DNA from 3 places in the Mechercharimyces sp. CAU 1602 genome. Region 2 is predicted to be linked to each of the others. Evidence: predicted binding sites of a transcription regulator. Region 2 holds the regulator's gene; each other region holds the start of a gene.
The links. Region 2 encodes LexA, which represses DNA repair genes until DNA is damaged. Its sites were predicted from a motif close to CGAACATATGTTCG; they were not measured.
Positions count from the first base shown of each region.

Region 1: a site for LexA is predicted at 3,127-3,140, ahead of ruvC (crossover junction endodeoxyribonuclease RuvC). Genes of this name have one in related genera too.
Region 3: a site for LexA is predicted at 4,441-4,454, ahead of uvrB (excinuclease ABC subunit UvrB). Genes of this name have one in related genera too.

Region 1 is NZ_JANTPT010000001.1:1,424,165-1,432,461, reverse strand. Features, by position in the region: gene NXZ84_RS07465 (Ger(x)C family spore germination protein) at 172-1,422, opposite strand; gene NXZ84_RS07460 (spore germination protein) at 1,422-2,939, opposite strand; gene ruvC (crossover junction endodeoxyribonuclease RuvC) at 3,158-3,670, shown strand; gene ruvA (Holliday junction branch migration protein RuvA) at 3,667-4,284, shown strand; gene ruvB (Holliday junction branch migration DNA helicase RuvB) at 4,297-5,295, shown strand; gene NXZ84_RS07440 (DUF2905 domain-containing protein) at 5,292-5,504, shown strand; gene queA (tRNA preQ1(34) S-adenosylmethionine ribosyltransferase-isomerase QueA) at 5,543-6,574, shown strand; gene NXZ84_RS07430 (hypothetical protein) at 7,605-7,730, shown strand; gene NXZ84_RS07425 (SMI1/KNR4 family protein) at 7,694-8,164, shown strand.
Region 2 is NZ_JANTPT010000001.1:1,055,210-1,063,506, reverse strand. Features, by position in the region: gene NXZ84_RS05590 (AAA family ATPase) at 1-574, shown strand, start outside; gene NXZ84_RS05585 (DUF58 domain-containing protein) at 571-1,689, shown strand; gene NXZ84_RS05580 (DUF4129 domain-containing protein) at 1,686-2,861, shown strand; gene NXZ84_RS05575 (DUF962 domain-containing protein) at 2,898-3,200, opposite strand; gene NXZ84_RS05570 (LysM peptidoglycan-binding domain-containing protein) at 3,310-3,597, opposite strand; gene lexA (transcriptional repressor LexA) at 3,803-4,435, shown strand; partial or broken gene NXZ84_RS05560 (Tn3 family transposase) at 4,536-4,835, opposite strand; gene NXZ84_RS05555 (hypothetical protein) at 4,853-5,287, opposite strand; gene NXZ84_RS05550 (YncE family protein) at 5,409-6,398, opposite strand; gene NXZ84_RS05545 (YiiX/YebB-like N1pC/P60 family cysteine hydrolase) at 6,467-7,183, opposite strand; gene NXZ84_RS05540 (hypothetical protein) at 7,593-7,790, shown strand; gene NXZ84_RS05535 (GNAT family N-acetyltransferase) at 7,945-8,297, opposite strand, start outside.
Region 3 is NZ_JANTPT010000002.1:140,904-149,200, forward strand. Features, by position in the region: gene uvrA (excinuclease ABC subunit UvrA) at 1-2,395, opposite strand, end outside; gene uvrB (excinuclease ABC subunit UvrB) at 2,400-4,379, opposite strand; gene NXZ84_RS11780 (S41 family peptidase) at 4,570-6,009, opposite strand; gene NXZ84_RS11785 (murein hydrolase activator EnvC family protein) at 6,217-7,323, opposite strand; gene ftsX (permease-like cell division protein FtsX) at 7,392-8,294, opposite strand; gene ftsE (cell division ATP-binding protein FtsE) at 8,284-8,297, opposite strand, start outside.

The DNA of each region.
Region 1 (8,297 bases), 370 kb from region 2:
TCCTCCTCTCTTTACGATGTACTTCCTCCACCCATCAGCCATTGATAGAGAGGAAGATAAAGCTGTTCTAGAGCTTTGGAAAAGTTGAAGATCGTAATATTATTAAGATAGGCATAGGCGTAAAAGAAAGAAAAGGCCCAGAAAATATATAGAAAACAAGTGGAGTAGAAGTTATTTCTCTTCTTTTTCGCGCTCTTCCTCTGTGACACTCTGCATGCGCTCCTCTGTAGATTCAAGTTCCATGTTCAAATTGATGCTGATTTTGGCCTCTACAAAAGCTTCACCCCAGTTCTCTTCATAGCGGCGCCATAAGGAGGGTTTTTCTTTATGTAAAATTTCTCCAAAGCCAAAGACATCGCTTTTCACTTCCTGTGCTTTCGAGATCGCACTTTCAACCTGTTCTTTTAATTGCGCAGAAACAAGCTGTTCTATCTGGTGAATCACTTGTGGGTCTTCAATTTTAGCAGGGCAAGTAGATTCTTTTAGATTGATGCGGCCTTTAGCATCAACCTGAAACCGAGGAGTTCCCATGCTTTCAAGTGGCGTAATTTTTGCAGAAATACTTTTGATCAGCACACCGATACTGCCTTGATCATCGGATTGGTTGGGCTGCCCAGGGCATTGGTTAATATTGTAAACAAATTCTTTGTCCATTTGATTGGTTAGAATGGACCATCCCTGTGATTGAGGGAGATCAAACCAGGCGACGAGTCGATCCTGACAGAAAAGAGGAAATCCAGTTAATTGATAACTGGAGGGATTGGCGTTCATTTTTCCTGATACTTGATCGATAAACGAGTTGTCGGCTTGTGGTTCTAGTGGCGTCATACCTAGTGCGACTGCTTCTCTTCCTTTGGCAAACTGCCACTTGATCAGATCGGTTAAGGTGATACCTTCAATGTTACCCATTGAACCAGAAGTGATACGGGAACGGTTGCGAACAGCATACCCCGGATTTTTTTCTAATGGATCATAGGAAAGGAGCAGTTTTTTAGCTTTGCTCTCTTTGGTGACGTAGACCAAGGTGCCGCTTCTCATCTCAGGATCGCGTTCCATCACATCGTACAAAAGGCTTAGTCCACGTTCACGGGCAAATTCTTCGCTGACAGCAATATAAAAAAGATGTGAGAAAAAAAGCTTGCGCGGGATGATGTTGCGGGCATGTTCATATGCCTCCAACAAGGTGTGTCCCGAGGTGGAGTATGTATAAGTAGCACTTTTTTCTGTTCCTGATCCTCCTCCTTGCTGCGAGGAGCTGCCTCCAGGATTGACGATTTGAAAATGAACCGTAATCTTATCCTCGTCTTTCTTATCTACACCAATCGCAGTTACAATTGCTAACTCATTAATTTCATTTTTGCCGGCACAGCCACAGAGGAGGAGCAGAAGTAGAGCTATTGCGATATGCATACCTATTTTCATCAGGGCACCAGCTTTCTCAACGATTTGAGGGGATGGATGTTCTGCCACCACAGGGGAAAGCGAAGTAAGGTATCCTTCTGCTGCTTGATATGGAAAGGGGCCATGGGTGAAAAATATGGTTGACCAAAGGATTGAAGAGAGCAAAGATGAATCAATAAGCCGAGCATAAAAAACATCATCCCAAAGAGGCCGATTGTGGCGGCAAATCCAAGCATGGCAAAACGGAGGAGACGAGCCGCATTGGAGATCTCGTAATAGGGAGAGACAAAACTAGCGATTGCGGTGAGAGCGACCACCATGACCATCGCAGGCGAAACTAGACCAGCGTTTACCGCAGACTCACCGATTACAATTGCCCCGACGATAGAGATTGCAGGTCCGATGGGGCGTGGCATGCGTACACCAGCCTCGCGCAGCATTTCGAAGATGATCTCCATCAATACTGCTTCCATCAGGGCAGGGAAAGGCACTCCTTCACGTTGCGCAGCTAAATTGATTAGCAATCCCGTTTCAATGACTTCCTGATGATAGGTGGTAATTGCGACATAAAAGGATGGCAACGAGAGCGTGACAAAGAAAGCAGCAATCCGTAGGAATCGAACAAAGGTAGACATGTCAAAGTGCTGATAGTAATCCTCAGCTGCTTGAAAAAAAGAAAAGAAAGTAACAGGTAAGATGATGCAAAAAGGACTGCCTTCTAACATGATGACAATCCTTCCTTCCATGAGCGCAGCGGCACTTACATCAGGGCGTTCGGTTGCTCGTGAGCGCGGGAAGGGGCTATAGCCACCTGTATGTAATAATTCTTCTACCATGTTGCTTTCCAGCACGTTATGTGACTGAATCTGTTTCAGGCGATCCTTCACTTCGCTTAGGATATGGGGATGAACTTGACCCTCAATATAAAGGAGGCGCAACTCGACTTCGGATAACCTTCCCATGCGGTATGCTTGGATACGTAAAGAAGGATTTTTGATTCGTTCGCGCACCAGAGATAAATTGGTATTCAAATTCTCTACAAATCCATCGCGGGGTCCGCGAATCATGGTTTGTGTCTGTGGTTCATTTACAGAGCGTGAAGCGCCGTTAAAGAGGGGGAGCAGGTATGCCTTCGTAGAACCTTCGAGAAAGAGTACTGCGCTCCCACCTGTTAAGCCGCTGGCAATGTGATCGAAACTGGTGGCTGTTTTGATTTGAGAGAGCTCAAGGTGATTTATTACATCAGGTAAGGGTAAGGATTCTGTTGAAACGTCTATTTTCGTTTGCCAGTCGAGCAGAGGGGAGATGACTGCTCGATTTAACTGTTTTTCATCTGTTAGAGTATCGAGATAAAAGAGTGTGAACGGAAAAGAGAGCTCTGTAAAGGTGCGTTCCACCAAGTCACTGCTTTTTCCTAAGATCGTGTAGACGTGCTCACTGTTAACGGTAAGTGACGAGGAGACAGCAATCTGCTTAAACGACGTAAATCCAGCTTGATTTTTATTGGGTTGGGCGTGTGGGGAGTGCAACGATGGCATCGGTTTCCTCCTAAGGATGGGCACATCCCTGGCATATGAGATTGCAATTATATTATTGGAAAAAACAAGGGTACTTATGTATCATTTCCAAAATAGATAGGAAGAAAGGTTCTTACGCATGTCGAGATCGCGTCGTCCTTGAGAGAAGATGTAGTTCTTAGTCAATACGCATGTGATATAATCGAGTAGAATAAATGTTCGAATGGGGAGAGAAAGATATGCGGGTATGTGGGATTGACCCTGGATTTGCAATCGTAGGTTTTGGCATTGTTGACCAAGAGGGAAGTCAACTAAAGCCGATTCAATATGGAAGTATTGAGACAGAGGCAGGGCTTCCAGTGCCAACGAGGCTAAAGCAGATTTACGATGCTTGTCAAACATTATTTTCTAACTATCAACCGGATGTGGTGGCAATTGAAAAATTATTTTTTAACCGTAATGTGACGACGGCGTTTACCGTAGCCGAAGCGAGGGGGGTGATGATGCTCGCAGCTGAAGAGGCAGGAGTAGAGATTCGTGAGTATACACCTTTACAAGTAAAGATGGCGGTTGTAGGGTATGGACAGGCGGAGAAACGGCAAGTGCAGGAAATGGTGAAGATGTTGCTATCCTTACCGAAGGTTCCAAAGCCTGATGATGTAGCGGATGCGCTGGCGATTGCTATTTGTGAAGCCCATTCTGCTACACCCATACAGATTAAAGGAGAAGAAGGAGGGAGAAGAGGACGATGATTGAATTTGTACGTGGGACGATTGCTTACATAAAAGAGGAATACGTAGCGGTGGCAACTGGTTCACTTGGATATCAGGTATACTGCAAAAATCCTTATCGCTATGAAGAGCGTGAAGACGTTCTCTTCTATACTCATTTTGTCGTACGGGAAGATGCTCACCTTCTTTATGGTTTTAGCGAACAAGAAGAACGTGACCTCTTTCGTCTGCTCTTAGCTGTCTCACGCGTAGGGCCGAAGGCAGCACTCGGGATTTTGTCGGGAGGCTCTCCCCAAGAGGTAGTGGCGGCCATTGAAAATGAAGACATCGCTTTTCTAACACGCTTACCTGGGATTGGGAAGAAGACAGCGCAACGCATGATTCTCGACTTAAAGGATAAGTTGGAGAAAGAGGGATGGAATACGTTGTTCCCGCCAGACACTTATGAACAGGCGGAGAATGTGTCGCAACCACCCCATGAGCGGACCAAGAGCGATGCCATTGAAGCGTTGGTGGCACTGGGATATAATGAGGGGGAAGCGAAGCAGGCGGTTACTCAAGTAAGCCGCGAACGGACAGATCAGGCAGTCGATGAATGGATTAAGCAGGCACTCACCCTGCTGATGAAAGGATAAGGAGGTCTGCAAGTGGAGGATAGAATTATATCCGCCCAGATGGCAACAGAAGATGAGGCGGTCGAATTTAGCTTGCGCCCTCGCTATCTACGAGAATATATTGGACAATCGCAAGTAAAAGAGAACCTACATATTTATATAGAGGCGGCAAAAGGACGAGGGGAAGCGTTGGATCATGTATTGCTATATGGTCCTCCAGGACTGGGGAAAACCACTCTTTCCTGTATTATTGCCAACGAACTAGGGGTAAGCATACGTACCACATCAGGTCCTGCGATTGAACGAGCGGGTGATCTCGCAGCGATTTTAACCAATTTGCAGGAGGGGGATCTCTTATTTATTGATGAGATTCATCGCCTTAGTCGTTCGGTGGAAGAAGTCTTATACTCTGCAATGGAGGATTTTGCGCTCGATATTATGATAGGGAAGGGACCTAGTGCACGCTCGGTGCGACTTGATCTTCCTCCCTTTACGTTAGTGGGTGCTACTACGCGAGCCGGGTCACTCTCCTCACCTTTGCGCGATCGATTTGGCGTGGTTAGTCGATTAGAGTATTACACGACGGAAGAGCTAATCTTGATTGTGCAACGAGCGGCAGACTTGTTGCAAGTGACCATCTTTGAAGAGGGAGCGGTGGAAATCGCTTCACGGGCACGTGGCACCCCCCGAGTGGCTAACCGCTTATTAAAACGGGTAAGGGACTTTGTACAAGTACAAGGTGATGGTGTGATTACAGCAGAGGCGGCACGGGATGCATTGGATCGCATCCAAGTGGATAAACTGGGCTTGGATCAGGTAGACCAACAGTTGCTGTATGCGATAAAGGAAAACTACCAAGGTGGACCGGTCGGCTTAGAGACGATTGCAGCTACCATCGGGGAAGAAGCTCATACAGTAGAAGATGTATATGAACCTTACCTATTGCAGATGGGCTTTTTACAGCGGACTCCGCGAGGGCGACAGTTGACACAGCGATGTTACGATCACTTTGGTTGGGAGCGACGGACATGAATCCGATGGCAAAGCTACTTGTTATCGCAGGAGTGATTTTGATTGTGGTGGGAGTGATGTGGCAAGTAGGTGGCCGCTGGCTTGGCCGTTTGCCTGGGGATATTTTGATCGAACGTGAAAATATGAAGATTTATTTTCCGCTAGTTACCTCATTATTGATCAGTGTAGTCATATCGTTATTGTTTTATGTGATCAACCTGTTCCGCTAGGGAACGGGTTCTTTTTACCGAGAAATGGAGAGAAGAACATGGATGTATCACTATTTGATTTTCAACTACCAGAAGAACTGATTGCTCAAACCCCGATTGCAGATCGATCGCGTGCGCGCATGATGGTATTAAACCGAGAAAGTGGAGCTATTGAACATAAGCATTTTACCGACCTTCTCTCATACTTACAGGCAGGTGATGTGCTCGTCCTAAACGATTCCCGGGTGCGTCCAGCACGGCTGCTTGGGATAAAGGCGGAAACAGGCGCACAGATGGAGGTGCTTCTTCTTAAACCATTAGGCGATGATCGCTGGGAAGCTTTGGTGAAGCCTGCCAAACGTGTGAAGCCGGGCACTGTCATTCACTTTGGGGAAGGGTTGTTACGCGCAGTAGCGGAAGCAACGGCAGATATGCCAGGAGGGTGGCACTTTCAATTGCAGTATGAAGCTGAGAATTTGGATCACCTTTTGGAAGAGTTGGGTGAAATGCCGCTTCCGCCCTATATTCGAGAGCGGCTCGACGATGCTGATCGTTACCAGACAGTGTATGCCCGCCAGATAGGATCAGCTGCGGCCCCCACAGCAGGCCTTCACTTTACTCCGGACATCTTACAACAGATTGAGCAAAAAGGAGTTAAAATCGCTCCGCTCACCTTACATGTGGGTTTAGGCACCTTTCGTCCGGTAACAGCTGGTAAAGTGGAGGAGCATACCATGCATGCCGAGTATTATGAACTAGGTGAAGAGTCAGCTGCTATGATCCAAGAGGCACAAGCGACAGGAGGACGAATTATTGCAGTGGGTACCACATCTGTCCGCACCCTTGAAAGTGTAGTACAGCAACGGGGAAAGATCGAGCCATCTTCAGGCTGGACAGATATCTTTATCTACCCTGGATATAACTTTCAAGCTGTCGACGCAATGGTAACCAACTTCCATCTCCCTCGTTCGAGTCTCTTGATGCTGATCAGTGCTTTCGCCTCACGGGAACACGTGTTATCTGCCTACCAAGCGGCTGTAGAAGAACAGTATCGCTTTTTTAGCTTTGGCGATGCGATGTTGATATTGTAAGTGGAGGCAGGCTTGTTGATTAACCATAATATGTAAATATGAAGACGGCACTATACAATTTATTTACGGATTGAAAAAACCGATCTCCCTATAGAATGATTTGTGACTAGCAAACTTCTAAAGGAGAGAGCGATCCTATGACAAATACTACACGATTCAACTCCATCCACACCGTCAACTACTCCACCTTTTCCACTGTTTGCTCACTGGGAGTACTAAGATGACTGAACGATAAGAGTCGTATGACGAGAGATTGTCATGTAGGGATCCGTGAGAGCATAGGGGTGAAACTCCCCTGTGCTACTCGATTGGGCGCGTTCTATAGGGTGAAAGTCCTGAACGAGGAAGGTAGCAGTAGTCGTTATCCTAAGGCAAGGGTGTCCACCGCGAGATGGAATCTGAAGGAAGCCGGCGGCAAACCTCCGGCCTGACGAACAGAAACCTCATAGGGGTAGAACCAGCAACTGACGACTGAGGGCAACGCACCCATATAATGTAATCATAAGCCCTGGGGGATACAACATTATTCCAAATTAGCTTCTACACTTTTGTTTTTGTGTTTCTTAGAAGAGCGAACTTTGACAGAAATAAAGTAAATGCTATTTCTGTGAATGTAAATAATATAATCGAATAATATTAATATTTTCATTCCAAATCAAATCGAACCTTATAAGGGAGCTATAGCACAGGAGAGGCATTGCATTTCTACAGCTGGGGAAAGGAATAGGTGGTTTGAGATATGATCTACCTCGAATCTCCTCTTTCTTTTTTACCTGAAAAGAGCAACTGTCCCTTGGTATGTAGTCGGAGGGGGTTGCTCTATGAATTTGTAGAAAACCCGTTCTCTTTGGGATGAAAATGCTTCTCCCCCACCTCATTAAGTTTACTTGTCTTCCTATCCTCTCTGTAGGGTTTATTATATGGGAACGATCTTAGTTATCGAAGACAGTCCACTTTCGTTTATCCGCACAAAAATTGTCTGGCGCCATAGGATAAAATAACATAGGCACGTTCAATGGAGGGATATGGAGTGAAACATGTGTCCAACGAAGTACCACCATTGCGATGGTTTCAACCCGATGAAGCAAGGGCAAGGGAAGTAGAAATGGAGGCATTTTCATGGAACTACTCGAAGGAAAAAAAGGTAAAGTTTTGAGGTTAATTAGTCGTGCAAAAGGGGATTGTGATTTTGGAGGAGAAGTTGGGGGGAAATGGATTTTATTTATAGAAAAACAATTGGATGTAAGTTTATCTGAGGGTTACAAGTGGTATGTTCGTAAGTTTGGGTCAGGAGGAATAGGTGGTATAGACATTTTAGGAATAGATCCATACTACGAAGTTTCTACGTGTGTGCGTGAGACTGAACGTGTAAGGAAAAGTGGACTTCCTAAACACTATGTAGTGATACAAAGTCTAGATGAATCTAGGGTATGTTTAGACACAAGCAAAATGAAGAATGGGGAATGTCCAGTTGTTTTTTGGGACGGGATAGAAGGAAGTCATGATGGATTTGATGATTTCTTAGATTTCTTGATTGTATCATTTGAAAGTATTCTCGAAGATATAGAATATGAAAATGAGATCAATTGACGGATAAACCCGCGTTGCTTCTTTTAAAGAGAGTGGACAAAGTGTAGCCAATTGGTGCAAAATTCACGAGATCGGGTGATATTGATTTCTATAAAGAAACTCGTTTGATTTTACGAAACCCTATTTAGAAGGG
Region 2 (8,297 bases):
TGTAGATGGACATACATATCCCCTCCGTCCCCCATTTTTTGTGATTGCGACTCAAAATCCGATCGAGTCTCAGGGGACGTTTCCTTTACCGGAAGCGCAATTGGATCGCTTTTTTATGAAATTTTCTCTAGGATATCCTTCCTTAGAGGAAGAACGTTCAATTTTCCATTTATCTCATGAGCGAGAAAAATTAAAGACAGCACCTGTCGTGACGTCAGAAGAAATTTTACAAGTCCAAGCTGCTATTAAAGAGGTAACCTTTAGTAGTGATGTTGAATTGTATATGCTCCATCTTGTGCGACATACACGGAAGATGGAAGGTGTTTCCCTAGGGGTTTCACCGCGTGGGTTAATTGCATTAGGACGTGCAGCCCAAGCTCAAGCCGCTATTCGTGGGCGTAACTACGTTCTCCCCGACGATTTAAAGGAGGTAGCTAAACCCGTCTTAGCCCATCGTCTGGTACTTGACCCTGCTGTGCGTATGCAAAAAGTTACCCCTCAAGAGATCATCGAACGTGTGATCAATGAGGTAACTGCACCAGTTGAAAATGAACAAGGTGCACCTGCTTCATGATCGCAGTCATCCTTTCAATCCTTCTTTTATTTGGCGGTGCAGCTCTCTACTCCACTGCTTGGCTCAAGTGGGTACCTATGAAAGTGAACAGTTGGGTAGAAGTAGAGGAGGCAGAAAAGATAGAAGGAGAATCTACTGTTGTATGGGTAGTAGTAGAAAATCATTCTATATTACCAATTCCATGGATAAATGTAAGTCTCGTGCTTCCTCGTGGCATGTCGGAAGATAAAAAAGAGAGAACGGTGTTCTTTTCTACCCACCTACTGCCTCGCCAAAAGGTGAGGCGCAAGATTGCTTTTACTTGTTATCAGCGCGGAGTACATCGCTTAACCTCTCTAACTGTTGATTTAAGTGATGGGTTAGGTTGGAAAAGTGAACGGTTACACATTGATACAATCCCTAAGATCACAGTTAAACCTAGATTACTTCACACACACATCCCCTTACCCCTCTCTGATTGGATGGGAGAAGTAAGTGTGAAGCGCTGGTACAATGAGGATCCAGCTCGCTTATATGGGATCCGTCCCTATCAACAGAGCGATGCCTATACCTCCATCCATTGGGCAGCATCGGCTCGTACCGGGGAATGGATGGTAAAACAATGGGAAACAACCAGTGATGCTTCTATTACTTTCGTTATAAACGGTCAAACACAAACCAAGAGTATAGCAGGAGTTCGCCTCGAAATAGTGGATGAGGCATGTCGGCTTGTCGCTACTCTGTGTCAACAGGCGCAACATAAAGGTCTTCGTTACGGCATCCTCACCAATTTAATGTGGCAAGGAAGGTCGGTGCTCCACACACCGATTGGCAGTGGTGAGCAGCATTACTCTCAGATTCACCATCTCCTAGGGGGAGTGCTACCCTTGCCGCTTACAAAAGGATCTGAGTTGTTATACAAGTTGGTCAGTGAGAATAATGTCGCACAGACGATTTTCTTTGTCACATCGTATTGGGAGGAAGAAATCGCTTCTCATTTGCATTTCCTGCGCGAACAGGGTCATGTTGTCTACGTACTTTATCTTTATCAAGAGAATAAACCAAGTAGACTACCTCATTGGGATGGACCTCTTCATTTTTATCCAGTTGAAAGTGAAGGGAGAAAAACATCATGAAAAGCTCAACAGTATTTTTCCTTTCTCTCTGTAGCCATGCGCTCATCAGTGTGATTGCTTTTACTTTTATTATGTCTGGATCGTCAGACGGAACAAGAGTAGTTCCTTGGATAACTCTTTTTATGCTTGTTCTTACTTGGATTATTTACGTAAGCATTGAGCGAAAAATATCTTTTCGGACTATCCTCCTTTTGTACTGGATAAGTATTTTGCTCGCCTGGGTAGGATGGGGCGTAGTTGTCAACTGGATCTCCCCTTTTCAAACACTTTTATTAACCGTAATTGCAGCACTGTTCTGGAGGAGAGTATGGGAAACGCATTCAGATCGACGCTATCTTCGACAATATTTAATATCAAAGTTGACTCAAGACGTTATTCTATTGTTGTTATTAAGCTTGACTGCAACGTTATACATGCAAGATCCACAATTACCAACAGTAGTCGTTCCACTTATCTTCGCATTTTTTCTTGTACGTATCGTTACAATGATGTATGCGGTCCGTCTAACAGAACAAACCACTTCTACGAGCAAACGGGGGGCCCTCCTCCTTATAATCTTGCTGGTGTTTGTGATTCTATTCTTACTACTGTTAGATGCAACCGGTAGTACAGTGCTCTCGCTGCTGGGAAGCGGTGTAATCTATGCTCTCTCACCCTTGTTATTTATTGTGGGCAAATTCTCAGAGTGGGTGATTAACGTAATTTCTGTGGGAGCCGATTGGGGGAATTATAATCAACAACCTCCTTCGGAAAATGAAGAGACTCCCCTCTCTCCTGTTGCGACAGCAGACTATAACCCCATCTGGTATTACTCTATAATGGTGATACTCACCCTTTTGGTTGGGTACTTTCTTTATAAGAGGGTGCAGTGGATTCGGTTCCGATCCTTTCAAATGAAGGACATAGAAGAAGAGCGCTCTTTTTTAACCCGTTCTTATCGTAAAGAGAAAAAAGAAGGTGATCGGTATCCCTACAGTAAAACTATTGGGGGAATCCGTAAGCAATACTCAGCCTACCTTAAACAGATGAGAGATAAAGGGATTCCACGAAAATCTACAGAAACTCCGCTTGAATATATGAAGAGAGTGCAACAAGAAGCGCCAACGCAAAATGATCAGATAGATAAGATCACACAATCATATCTTGTCGCTCGTTATCGAGACGATGAGTAATCTAGTAAAGACCCAAGGGTATCCTTGGGTCTTTACTTATTGTGACTTGGATTTGTGAGTGGGGGTTTGTTCCTCTCGCTTCCATTTTTTTATCCACCACAGCACACCCGCAAATAAAAATAGTGGGTTGGAGAAAAAAGATGGCTTTTTTCCTTCAAAGGCATGGCCGATAAATTGCAATACCCATCCTAGCACAAATAAGATTAGAGCTACTTTCCATTGAAAGAAAAACCATGGCAACGAAATGACAATCATCGGAATTCCAATCGCATGAGTTAATTTATTGATCGGATGTTGATGATCTTCACGATACTTCTCTAATAAAGATGATAAATCCATCACGACATCCCTCCTTCTTTTCATACTATTCCTCATGACGAATCAACATCCTTCTAGAATCAACAAATAATTAAACATAATATTCTTATTTATAAGAATAAAAGAATCGCTAGTCCGTATCTTCTATAACAGGAACTTTTAGTGTCTGTCCTGGATGAATAACGTTATTATCCAACTGATTTATATCTATGATGGTAGCGATAGTACGCCTAACATCTTCACGATTACCCGTATGCGCTCGTGCGATTTTCCAGAGGGTATCACCTGTTTCTACTTGCCACTCCACTGTATGGGTGTATGGGTCTGCAGCAGTCACATCAGTTCGAACGATGAAGAAAAGGAGGAAACATCCAACAATTAGGACAGCAGTAACGTTTGCCCAACGGGGGATCGACATTAACGACACTCCTTTACTCTATTTCCGATCATCTTTGTACAAGTATATGCTTGAATACCTATACGTTATACCAGAACTAACGTTCCGTCAAGAGGAATTTCGAACTTATGTTTGCGCTTTTCTTCACATTCATGTATACTTTGGTAAAAGAGAAAATGTCCTTATATTGCGAGGTCACTATTCGTACTGAAGGGAGATGAGTGCTTTGTCAAAACTCTCCACTCGTCAACAGGCTATTCTTGACTTTATTAAGAGCGAAGTTCGAGAGAAAGGGTATCCACCTTCTGTTCGTGAAATCGGTGAAGCTGTGGGGCTTGCTTCCAGCTCAACTGTTCATGGACATCTCGCACGGTTAGAAGAGAAGGGGTATATACGCCGCGATCCCACGAAGCCTAGAGCCATCGAAGTTTTAGACCCTTATCGTTCTGCAGATGAATCCATGGTGGAGCAGGATTCGTCGGTGCTTATACCATTGGTTGGGAAAGTTACGGCAGGCGAACCGATTACAGCAGTAGAAAATGTGGATGAATACTTACCTCTACCACTACAATTAGTAGGCAATAAAGACTCTGTATTTTTACTTACCGTTCAGGGTGAAAGTATGATCAATGCTGGCATTTTAGATGGGGACAAGCTGATTGTCCATCAGCAACAAGCGGCTAATAACGGAGATATTATTGTCGCCATGACTGAAGAGGGAGAAGCGACAGTAAAGCGCTTCTACAAAGAGCAAGATCATGTTCGCTTACAGCCAGAAAATGATCAGATGCATGCGTTATTATTGTCTGACGTTACTATCCTTGGGAAAGTAATTGGATTATTGCGGACAACGATGTAAAACAAAAGAAGAGTAGAAACCTCTCATTGAGGGGTTTCTACTCTTCTTTTGTTTTATCTATAACGCGGGCTGCATATCTCACTGAGGCTTTTTTTAAAAGCAGGGTTCGATTTTGGCTGAATCGCTTAAGAATTGCTTCAGTCTCTGCGGTGTAAACCTCAATGCTGCGGCGTATATCACTATTTAATCATAATGCTGATAGATCAAGTCCCAGTTAATCGGATTTTTGGCTAGCACGGGCTGTAGGTTGGAGTATGAATCTGTCATACCGTGTGCTGGCTTATACAGCTTTTGTGAGCCAATATTTTTGAATCGAGGCATGAGTTTAAAGCCAAGAAGATGACAAAAAGCAAAGCCAACTTCGCTCTGACCGCGTGTCTACATAGTTTCTATCCACTTGAGGATTGTCATGTCGTTTTATATCTCGAACATTCGAGTGACCTCTTTTTCGGAGGGATTTTGTCTATTGAATACCAGCCGGCAGTGAAGCCACCCACGAATCTCCAATAGATTTATGAGGGTTTTCTTGAACTTAGTGAATGCTCTAGCATCCGGCTTCCTAGTTTTGATTTCGAATTTCCGAATGCACTCATTTCCGAGGTGAAGGCGATTATTGTTGTGTATGTTAGCAATGACGTCGTTGCTCTTGACATGAGTGTTACATAAATCACACGCTGGCTTAAATCCAGGATCGTCTTCTTTTATATGTTCATCAGCAACCCATTCTTCACGCGCTTCGTCAAATGTGTCTGCCTGGCTCGCTTCAGTCAGTCTCTTCCTTGACAGTGATCCCGGTCCTTTTACCAGGGTCACATTTTTACCTATAGAAATCATCCCCTTTATAATAGTCAATCCCCTCAATTAAGAGGGGCTATTTTGAATATATCATAATGGGAAATACTTGTTTAGCAACACAACACAATATGTTATATAAAAGGACACGCTACATATTGTGTTTTGCGATTGATCCCCCCTATTTCAATAGTGTAAGATCTTGAACCAGAGTCTCACGTTTTCTGGGCAAGAGAAATTCTTTTTTCTTTTCCCCAGTTTTCTTATCATATATGTGGATCAATCCTGCGTACTGGTCTTCTCTTTGAGATAAACAATAAATATACTTGTCATCTACTCTCGCTTGTAAAAGTGGGACATCTGCTTTGAACGTTTTAATTTCTTTGAAAGTATTACTGTCCATCATTGTAATGTAAGGACTCATGCTATAGAGAACATAAAAATGATCTCCGTCTGGTATAATCCGTTCAGAGTATGGATGGGGGAGTTTTACATTGCTTACGTTCCATGTACCTGGTTCCAATACACTTAAGTATGGGTCTTCTTTATTAGAGACACTAACCACTTTTCCATTGATCATGGAAACATCAGAAGCATTTCCGTGTTCTATCACTAGTTTCTTTATTATTTTTTTACTTTTCCTGTCCAAGACATATTGCATATGCCTATCTGCCACGTCAGGGAAATCAGCATTTATGTATGCATAGGAATCATCAAAAGTCGCTGAAGGTAATATCCCGTCTAATTTTACTTCCACACCTTCCTTTCCTTCCTCTTTGATCTCTACTTTTCCATACTCTAAATCAGAATTAAATGTGGTTAATCGAGTGTCACCTTTTATTTTGGTGTAATATGGGAAGTCGAGAGATTCCATCTCGGATATGCTCCCAGACGGATTAATTTTAGTGAACCCAGTGTTAAACCTAGCAGGGAGTAAAATGTTTCCATCTCGATCTTCCCTAATTTCAAATATCCCAATAGCATCAATTGTAGCACTCGAGGTAACCTCTCCTCCTTGGTTAAAAACAACAAATTCACTATCTTCTTCTAAAGAGTTTGTATATACGACTCCGATGTCCCCATTATCAAGACTTATTTCATTATCAGCACAAGAAGTCAACATACTAGCGGTAACTGTAGCAAGAACAATCGTTTTACATAGGTTTTTCATTAAATTCTTCCTCCATTTGTAAAGACAGAGAGGCAGGAACAACCTCTCTGTCTTTAATCATTTATTTATTACCCTTTTGAATAGAATGTTTTCGTATCCCCATCATTGATCAAATTTACAGGCCATACTGCGCCACCGTTATCCAGTTCAAAACCTCTGTTTTTCCATGATCTCCATGCTAATTGTGAACAATAGAAGCGTGAGGTTGTCGTTTTGTTGTAAAAGTTATAATTGTACGGCTTTCCTATTTTTGCTTTTGAGTAGGCGGCTGCGTAACTATAGTCAGCGCCGTCTGCTCCACGAACCCATAATCCTCTTACGTGTGAATATCTTGCTTTCCAATTATTAGTCCTTCTTTGAACTCCCTTTTTACTCCCGATACCGAAAGATTCTGTAACATAGTAATTGTTACTTTGTACAACGCCTGCATGTCCTCCGGCCCAAGCTGAGCCCCCGCTAGTTCCGCTTAGTGTTACCACAATATCACCTTTGGTCCCAACCCTGTTTGAATGAAGTTGATTTTCAGCCTCTTCTGAAGACAATCCTTTATCTTTCACGTATTCTTGAAAGTCCTGAGGATCTACTGTCTTCTTACCATTTTTTAATTCTTCCTGCGTATCTCTTATTCCTTCTTCTAAATCGGCGAGTTCGGCAGGGGTCAAGTCTTCGATCGAGAGTTCTTCCGCACCAGTGGAACTTGAAGCGAAACTGTCGGGGGCAAAGGCGATAGACATCGTCAATGCAAGGGAGAGAGGAAGCAGAACAACTTTCTTGATTGCTTTCATTTACAAACCAACTCCTAAATAGTATTTTAGATGCCACAAACTGGGTATCCAAATTTATAATAGACTGATAGAAATAGGAAGTCAATAGTAAAATCAAAATTAATTAAAGATATTTATTTATTTTATGATTTTTATTATCCTATGTTATATGAAATATGAATAAATTTATAGAGCCTGATTATGATTATCTAAAGAGTGTATTTCGACACCTTGAGAACGGAATTAGAAGTTAACGTACCAAGATCAAAAAACTTCCTTATGTTCCAACAGAAGATGAAATTAAACGCTATTATGAAGCTGTCTGGAGGGCGAAAAACTTACAAGATATGATGGTCATCAAGACTTTGCTGTATACAGGCGTTCGTGTAAGTGAATTGTAAGTGAACTCATCAACATTAAGTTAAATGATGTGGATTTCCAACGATGTCAGATACGCGTGAATCAAGGGAAAGGGAAGAAAGATCGAATCGTACCATTCCCTACCGCCTTCAAAGAGCTTTTAGCCATGCACACAGTACTGTGGAAAGAAAGGGTATTGACGATGCGCTCATTTAGCTTTATTCTGGACATGAAAATCGAAAGTCGCTTGAAGTGTACTCAAAATTAGCTATTACAGATGCTCAGGATGAATATGAGCGTGTTATTCCTCAGTTTCCTATATAAAACACGGGAAACGGCTTGAATTGCTCACATGCAATCTCAAGCCGTTTTTACATTTATTAGGCAAATGCCGGCAAAATCGACGGATGCTCCCTCTACCCCTATATATGTAACACGACAGCCATTTCCTTTCCAAACCGATCTCCTTGATCGACAAATCCTAAGCTAGCGTATAAGCGATGTGCTTCCGTGTTCTCTGGATGGTAGCCAACAACTACTTTATTAGCTTGCCGCAGATTTCTTATTTCATCCAGCATGAGCTGTGTAGCTTGTTTTCCAATGCCTTTGCCTTGGTAGTTTTCATCGATCATGATGCGGTAAATCCAATAGCCATCTAACTCTTCTAAAACAGAGTTAAACATCAAAAAGCCGACGACAGCCTCTTCGTAATAAATAGCGTATGGTTTGAGTGATTCTTCAAATTTGGATTGAGCGATGGAAATTGCGTTAGACT
Region 3 (8,297 bases), on a different contig from region 2:
TTTTAAAGAAGGTGCATCCATCTTCCACCGTCATCTCTAAAATATCAGAGATCGTTTTTCCTCTGTAAAGGATATCTAATGTTTCCCGATTATATCGCTTACCTTCACACTCCTCACACGGGACATACACATCAGGAAGAAAATGCATCTCGATTTTAATAATCCCATCCCCCCGACAAGCCTCGCACCGCCCACCTTTTACATTGAAGCTAAAGCGACCTTTTTTGTAGCCACGAACTTTCGCTTCGGGCACAGTGGCAAACACGTCACGAATATCATCAAAAACTCCCGTATAAGTTGCTGGATTAGAACGTGGCGTTCGTCCAATCGGTGATTGATCGATATCGATCACTTTCTTTAAATGCTCTGTCCCACTCAAGCTTTCGTGTGACCCAGGCACCACTTTACTACGATTTAATTCACGAGCTAGCGCTTTATGAAGAATCTCATTTACTAACGTACTCTTCCCCGAACCAGAAACACCTGTGACACAAGTAAATACTCCTAATGGGATCGACACATCCAATCCTTTTAGATTGTTTTCATCCGCACCCTTAATCTGGAGCCACTTACCATTAGCCTCCCGCCGTTCCTCTGGTAGCGGAATCATTTTACGCCCACTCAAATATTTACCCGTCAGTGAGTTCTCATCTTGCATAATTGCATTCGGAGACCCAGCGGCAACTACTTGTCCCCCATGTATACCAGCTCCAGGCCCAATATCAATTAAATAGTCAGCCGCTAGCATCGTGTCTTCATCATGCTCCACCACAATTAAGGTGTTTCCTAAGTTACGCATCCGTTTCAACGTCTCGATCAAGCGGTTGTTGTCTCGTTGGTGCAGTCCAATACTCGGTTCATCCAAAATGTAGAGTACCCCCATCAAACTGGAGCCTACTTGGGTTGCCAAACGAATCCGTTGGGCCTCTCCCCCAGATAACGTACCCGCAGAACGGTTTAAGGTTAAATAATCAAGCCCTACATTGACGAGAAACCCTAATCGCTCTCGTATCTCTTTTAATACTTGTTGTGCGATTGTCTGCTCTTTTGTACTCAACTTAATCTCGCCAAAAAGGGTGTAGGCGTCTTGGATAGACAAGCGTGTCACTTCGTCTATCGTATTTCCATCCACTTTCACATGAAGCGACTCCGCACGTAATCGTGCTCCCTGACAACTTGGACAAGCACTCGTGGTCATATACGACTCAATAAGTTCACGCACGGCTTCCGATCCCGTCTCACGATAACGACGAGTCAAGTTATTTACAATTCCTTCAAAACGTGTCTCTGTCTCCCGCACTTGTCCAAGATCACTTGTATAGCGAAATGGGATGCGCACATCACTTCCATATAGAAGCGTTTCGCGCTCTGATTTTGCTAACTGAGAAAATGGAACCTCCATATCGATTCCAAAATGAGCGCAAACGGCGCGCAGCAGCTGTGGATAGTAGTTGGACGTCGGGTTGGACCAAGGCTCAATCGCCCCTTCACGCAGACTGAGGCTCGGATTAGGCACAACCAGCTGCGCATCTACTTCTTGACGACTGCCCAACCCATCACATGATGAACAAGCACCGAAGGGGCTATTAAAAGAAAACATTCGTGGGGAAAGCTCTTCGATACTATAACCACATTGCGGACATGCTAAATTTTGACTAAAGAGAAGTTCTTCACCATTAATTACATCAATAATCACATTGCCATCCGCTAACCCTAATGCGGTCTCTAACGAATCCGTCAAACGAGCTTCAATCCCTGGTTTTACTAATAAGCGATCAACAATCACATCAATGGAATGCTTCTTATTTTTCTCCAACTGGATATCGTCACTCAGATCTTGTACTTCCCCATCGATACGCGCACGCACATACCCTTGCTGACGAGCTTCTTCGATCACTTTTACATGCGTACCCTTCCGACCACTGACAAGCGGTGCCAACACTTGAATACGGGTCCGCACAGGTAACTGCAGTATATGGTCCGTCATGTGTTGTACGGTTTGCGCCGAAATTTCAGTGCCGTGCTTAGGACAGTATGCACGGCCAACCCGGGCGTAAAGCAAACGCAAATAATCATAGATTTCCGTTACGGTTCCTACAGTAGAGCGGGGATTACGACTTGTCGTTTTCTGATCGATCGAGATGGCAGGAGATAAACCTTCAATCCGATCCACATCTGGTTTATCCATCTGCCCAAGAAATTGACGAGCATAAGCAGAAAGAGACTCCACGTACCGCCTTTGCCCTTCGGCATAAATCGTATCAAAGGCGAGCGATGATTTCCCTGACCCAGACAACCCTGTAAGCACAACAAACTGATCGCGAGGAATCGTAATATCAATGTTTTTTAAGTTATGAACACGTGCTCCACGAATCACAATATGGTTTTGCGGCATGTCGTTATACTCCCTCTGCTTTAATCTCAATAATCATATCGCGCAATTGTGCCGCTCGTTCAAAGTTTAACTCTCTAGCAGCATCTTTCATCTCTTTTTCCAATTTCTCAGCTAGTGCTTTACGTTCCTTCTTCGTTAAACTTTTAGCGCCAGCAGCTACTCCATACTCTTCATTTTCTTCTGCAACTTTCGTTGCCTCAATCACTTCCCGTACGGCTTTTCTAACTGTTTGAGGTGTAATCCCATGCTTTTCATTGTAAGCCATTTGCACAGCACGACGACGTTCTGTTTCTTCAATCGCTTTTGCCATCGATTTTGTGATGCGATCAGCATACATGACAACTTCCCCGTTCGCATTACGCGCAGCACGACCGATGGTTTGAATAAGAGAACGTTCTGCACGCAAAAACCCTTCTTTATCTGCATCCAAGATTGCTACCAATGAAACCTCTGGTAAATCTAACCCTTCTCGTAATAGATTGATCCCAATCAATACATCAAACTCTCCCAAACGAAGATCGCGTAATATTTGCATCCGTTCGATTGTCTTGATGTCAGAGTGCAGATAGCGAACGCTGATCCCTACTTCTTTCAAATAATCGGTTAAGTCCTCCGACATTTTTTTGGTTAGAGTGGTGACAAGTACCCGCTCGTTTCGCTTGAGACGCTGATTGATTTCACCGATCAAATCATCGATTTGACCTTGAATCGGACGGACGTGAATCTTTGGATCAAGTAACCCTGTAGGACGAATAATTTGCTCGACAACTTCAGGGGCATGCTCCAATTCATACGGTCCGGGTGTAGCCGATACAAGAACCATCTGATTGACACGTTCTTCAAACTCAGTAAACGTTAAGGGACGATTATCTTTAGCTGAAGGCAAGCGAAAACCGTGCTCAACTAACACCTTTTTACGAGCTTGGTCTCCGTTATACATCGCTCCGATCTGCGGAATAGTGATGTGAGATTCATCCACCACAATCAAATAGTCATCAGGAAAATAATCTAATAACGTGAACGGAGGATCTCCCTCCTTGTTGCCCACCAAATGGCGCGAGTAATTTTCAATCCCTGAACAAAACCCAACCTCGCGCATCATCTCCATATCGTATCGGGTTCGCTGCTCCAAACGTTGCGCTTCCACTAGCTTACTTTCTGCCTCGAACTCTTTTAGTCTCCCTTCTAACTCCGCCTCAATGCTCTCCAGTGCACGCTGCAACACTGCTTCGCGTGTCACATAATGAGAAGCAGGAAAGACGGCCACATGCTCCCGTTCCCCTAAGATTTCCCCGGTCAAGGTGTCCACTTCACGAATCCGTTCGATTTCGTCACCAAAAAATTCAACCCGTACCGCTTGTTCGCTACGTGAGACCGGAAATATCTCCACTACATCACCACGAACACGAAACGTGCCCCGTGTAAAGTTGATATCATTCCGCTCATATTGAATATCAACTAGCTTACGCAAAATCTCATTACGATCCTTTTCCATTCCAACTCGTAAGGATAAAACCAAGTCACGGTACTCTTGTGGAGAACCTAACCCATATATACAAGAAACACTAGCGACCACAATCACATCTTTACGTTCAAATAAAGAGCTGGTAGCCGAATGTCGCAGTTTATCTATCTCATCATTGATAGATGAATCTTTTTCAATAAACGTATCTGATTGCGGCAAATACGCCTCCGGTTGATAGTAGTCATAATAACTTACAAAATACTCGACGGCATGATCAGGAAAAAATTCTTTCAATTCTCCACATAACTGTGCTGCCAAGGTTTTATTCGGAGCGATGACGAGCGTAGGTCGATTTGTCTTCGCTATGGTATGGGCGATGGTAAACGTTTTGCCCGTTCCTGTTGCACCCAATAACGTCTGCATTCGTTTGCCCGCATCGATACCACTCACTAGTTGTTCAATCGCCTTCGGTTGATCCCCTTGCGGTTGATATTCCGACACTAAAGTAAATCGATCCACACGTGATCACCTCTCACTTCTTCTATCTTCCATTCAATTATAACATATCTTCTCATCAAAACGAACACACGTTTCTAATGAAGGGATGGAACACTTCTTTCCCTCCCTAGATATTCCCTTTTCATCATCTTTTACACTTTATGAAAAGAAAAGGCCCCCTACGAAGAGGGGACCTTTTCTTTTCATCAACTTATTTAGCTTTCTTTTTCAAGGTTTCAATTGCTGTCTGTAGTTGGACATCATTATCCGGTTCTTTCAGATGCTCTATAAACGCTTCTTGCAAAGCGGCTGCCGTCTTTTCATCTACTTCACCTGTCACTTTTAGATCTTGAAGCTTTTGAAATGCCTTCACTGCTGTTTCGGTTTGATCGCTATAATAGCCATCCACGCGGTCCGGTCTATACCCAAGTGTTTTTAGTATAAGTTGCACATTTTTCACTTCCGTAGAAGCCGTATCACGTTGTAGAGGCTTTTCCGGTTGAGGCGGAACCACTTGATAGTAATCAGGGCGTTTCACCTCAATATCTGGTTTTACCCCTTTCTTATGGATCCACTTCCCATTTGGTGTTAACCATTTGGCAATCGTCAACTTTAAGTTACTACCATCTGAAAAGTCACGTGCCGTCTGAACCGTGCCTTTCCCGTATGAGTTCTCACCAATCACGAGGTAGCCACCCGATTCTTTCAAAGCTGCCGCCAGGATTTCCGAAGCACTTGCACTCCCTTTATCTATAAGGATGGCTATCGGGTACTCTTTCTTCCCTTTCATCGTCGACTTGGTTTCCTGTGTATTCCCCTCTTTATCTTGTTTCATCACAATGGTCTTCTCGTTCGGTATCAGCTGGTTACCGATTTCTTCAACCACATTTAAAAGTCCGCCGGGATTGCCACGCACATCAATAACGAGGCCTTTCATCCCATCCTTTTCTAACTGATCCAATGCTTTTGTAAAATCGGTCGCTGTCTCTTGTGAGAACTGCGTAATTTCTATCCGTCCAATTTTTCCTGACATCATTTCAGAGTGAATGGTTTCGATAGGAATCTCATCACGAACAACGGTTACAGTCATCAGTTCTGACTGACCTGGGCGCATAATCGCAAGTTTAGCTTTACTTCCTTTAGGTCCGCGAATTTTTTCAACTGCACCGCGCAAGTCTAATCCTTCTAGACTCTCGCCATTCACCTTTAAAATTTGATCTTCTGGCCGCAGACCGGCTTTTTCTGCTGGCGATCCCTTAATCGGTGAAACGATGGTAACAAGACCGTTTTTCATCGTCACTTCTGCACCGATTCCTTCAAAAGAGGAATCTAAACTGGAATGGAACTGTTGCGCCGCTTCTTTGTCCATATAGGCAGAATAAGGGTCATCCAGCGCTCCCACCATACCCTCGATCGCACCATCTACAAGTGCTTCATCCTTTACATCGCCGATGTATTGCGATTTTATCATCGAGTATGCTTGCTCGATCTTACTCTGATTCTCCATTTCAATATTGGATCCCTGACCTGTAGCGACCCCAACAACACGTGCCAGAATCCCCCCATCTCCTGCCAGCATCACTGTCGTCAAGCTACTAAATAAGACAGCCACAATAACGATTAAGGTAACTGTACGACCACGTAAATACATTTTGACACCACCTTCACCAACTGTTCATCATATATATGACAGGCTATTGCTCGATAGTCGTCCTCTGCTATAAACTCACTCTAGCAAAACCATATTGGGAAAACAAGTTATACCCTCATACAAAAGAAACGCCGAAAAGGAGATTGTCGTTTCGGTCGACCTTCCCTTTCGACTTCTCTATGTCTTATATTTACTAACCTTGATTGCTCAGTAATAATTCATCGGGTTTTGTGCAACCCCGTTTTTCAATAGTTCAAAGTGGAGGTGAGGTCCAGTAGTTTGCCCGTACAATCCAATTTTCGCAATCATTTGCCCTGCACGAACGGTCTGCCCTACTTTTACTGTTACATCTCCTGGATACATATGTGCATATAAGGTGGTTAATCCACTGCCATGTGATAATACCACAATATGTCCATACCCACTTGAAGCTCGTGAAGCAATCACTTTCCCATCATTAGCAGCAAAAATGGGATCTCCCAAATTACCGCCAATATCTAATCCTTTATGCATGCCACCGCTACGCGGTCCAAATGGAGAGTTAATCCTCTTACTAGGAACGGGCCATGTCCAACCACTACTAGAAGGTGTTCCTTCATATTGGTCCTTTGCCGTCTCGCGGGCGATCATTTCACGAATCTCTTGGCTCTCTTTTTCATTAATCTCTTCGAGATGATCCTTCTCTTTCTCAATCGCTTTCAGTTCCTTCTCATTCTCCTTATACTTTTCCATCACTTTTTTGTACAATTTATTCGCATCTTTTTGTTGCTCTTTATTCTTCTCTAACTTCGGTTTCAACTCTTCCGTCTCTTCTTTTAGCTTCTGTTGGTCTTTTTCGTATCCAGTTGCGATTTTATGATTACTTTCTGCCAACGCTTGAATTCCTTCTAATGTAGCAAAGAATTCACTTAAATCATTCGCCTCGATCAAGGTACGCAAGTAAAACATATCTCCTTGCTTATATACACGTTGTAGTTGCTTATGATAAGCTACCTTTTTTTTGCTGATTGATTTTTCGAGCTCCTCGATCTTCTTTTCGCTCTTTTCAATCTCCTTCGTTTGGGTAGCAATCGTATCCGTTAATGTATCCAGCTTCGCTTTTTCCTTCTTCAAATCCTCTTCCACTTTTTTTAATGCTTCTTTCTGCTGTTCCGCTTCTTTTTCCTTTTCTTGAATTTCCTTATCCCGTTCCTTTACATCTTTCTTTTTCTCATCCACTGTCCCCTCAGCCTGTACCAGCAGGGAAAGAGGGGGAACCGCTGATGAAAGAGTGAGAATTGCGGTAAGTATTAAAACAAACGATATTTTTCTCATTAATTCCGACTCCTCCTCATATTACATTTATTTTTAAATAAGAGGGGGCAAATGCTCCCCCCTATTCGTTATACACGTAAGAAACGACGAATCGACATTACACTTCCCCATACTCCGATAAAAGCACCTAGCATAATCGTAATCGAAGCAACATATAAAGCAAGCGGCCAAACATCGAGGAAATTAAGGAAGCTAAATGATGATGTCCCCATATCAAGGATATCAATCACCGCTGCATAAGTTATCAGGACGATCGAAACAGGCACAATCGCACCAATCACTCCGATAACGGCTCCTTCAATCAAAAACGGCCAACGAATAAACCAGTTACTCGCGCCCACAAGGCGCATAATTTCGATTTCACCTCGACGCGCAAACACAGTTAATTTAATCGTATTGGAGATCAGGAAGGCGGCTAATACCGCAAGCCCTGTTCCAAAGAAGAAAACGACAACCGAGATCCAGGTGGAAAACTTAATCAACTGGTCGGCAACACCTTTACCGTACTCCACGCTCTCCGTCAGGTTATACTTTTCTTCCAAATCTTTTACTAACCCTTGAATTTCTTGTGAATTGGATGGTTCCACTTTCAACATATCTGGCAATGGATTTTCCCCGTCTTCCAACCCTTTGAGAAAGTCTGAATCCGCACCCAGTTTACTCTTCAACTCTTTCAATCCGTCTTCCTTTGATATAAACGTCACTTCGTTTACTCTCGGATCCTTTTCTACCTTCTTCTCCATATCTTCGATCGCATCAGCTGATGCTCCCGCCTGCAAAGAGACTCGAATTGCCATTTGCTTGTCCAGCTCTTCTGCTAGATGAAGAATATTAAAGCTGAAGATCAGAAAAATACCAAAGATCAAGAGGGTTACTCCAACAGCACTGCTTGCTGCAAACGTCATCCATGTATTTCGTTTTAAGCTCTTAATCGCCTCTTTCAGGTGGCGAATCATGACGTTAATCTTCATAGA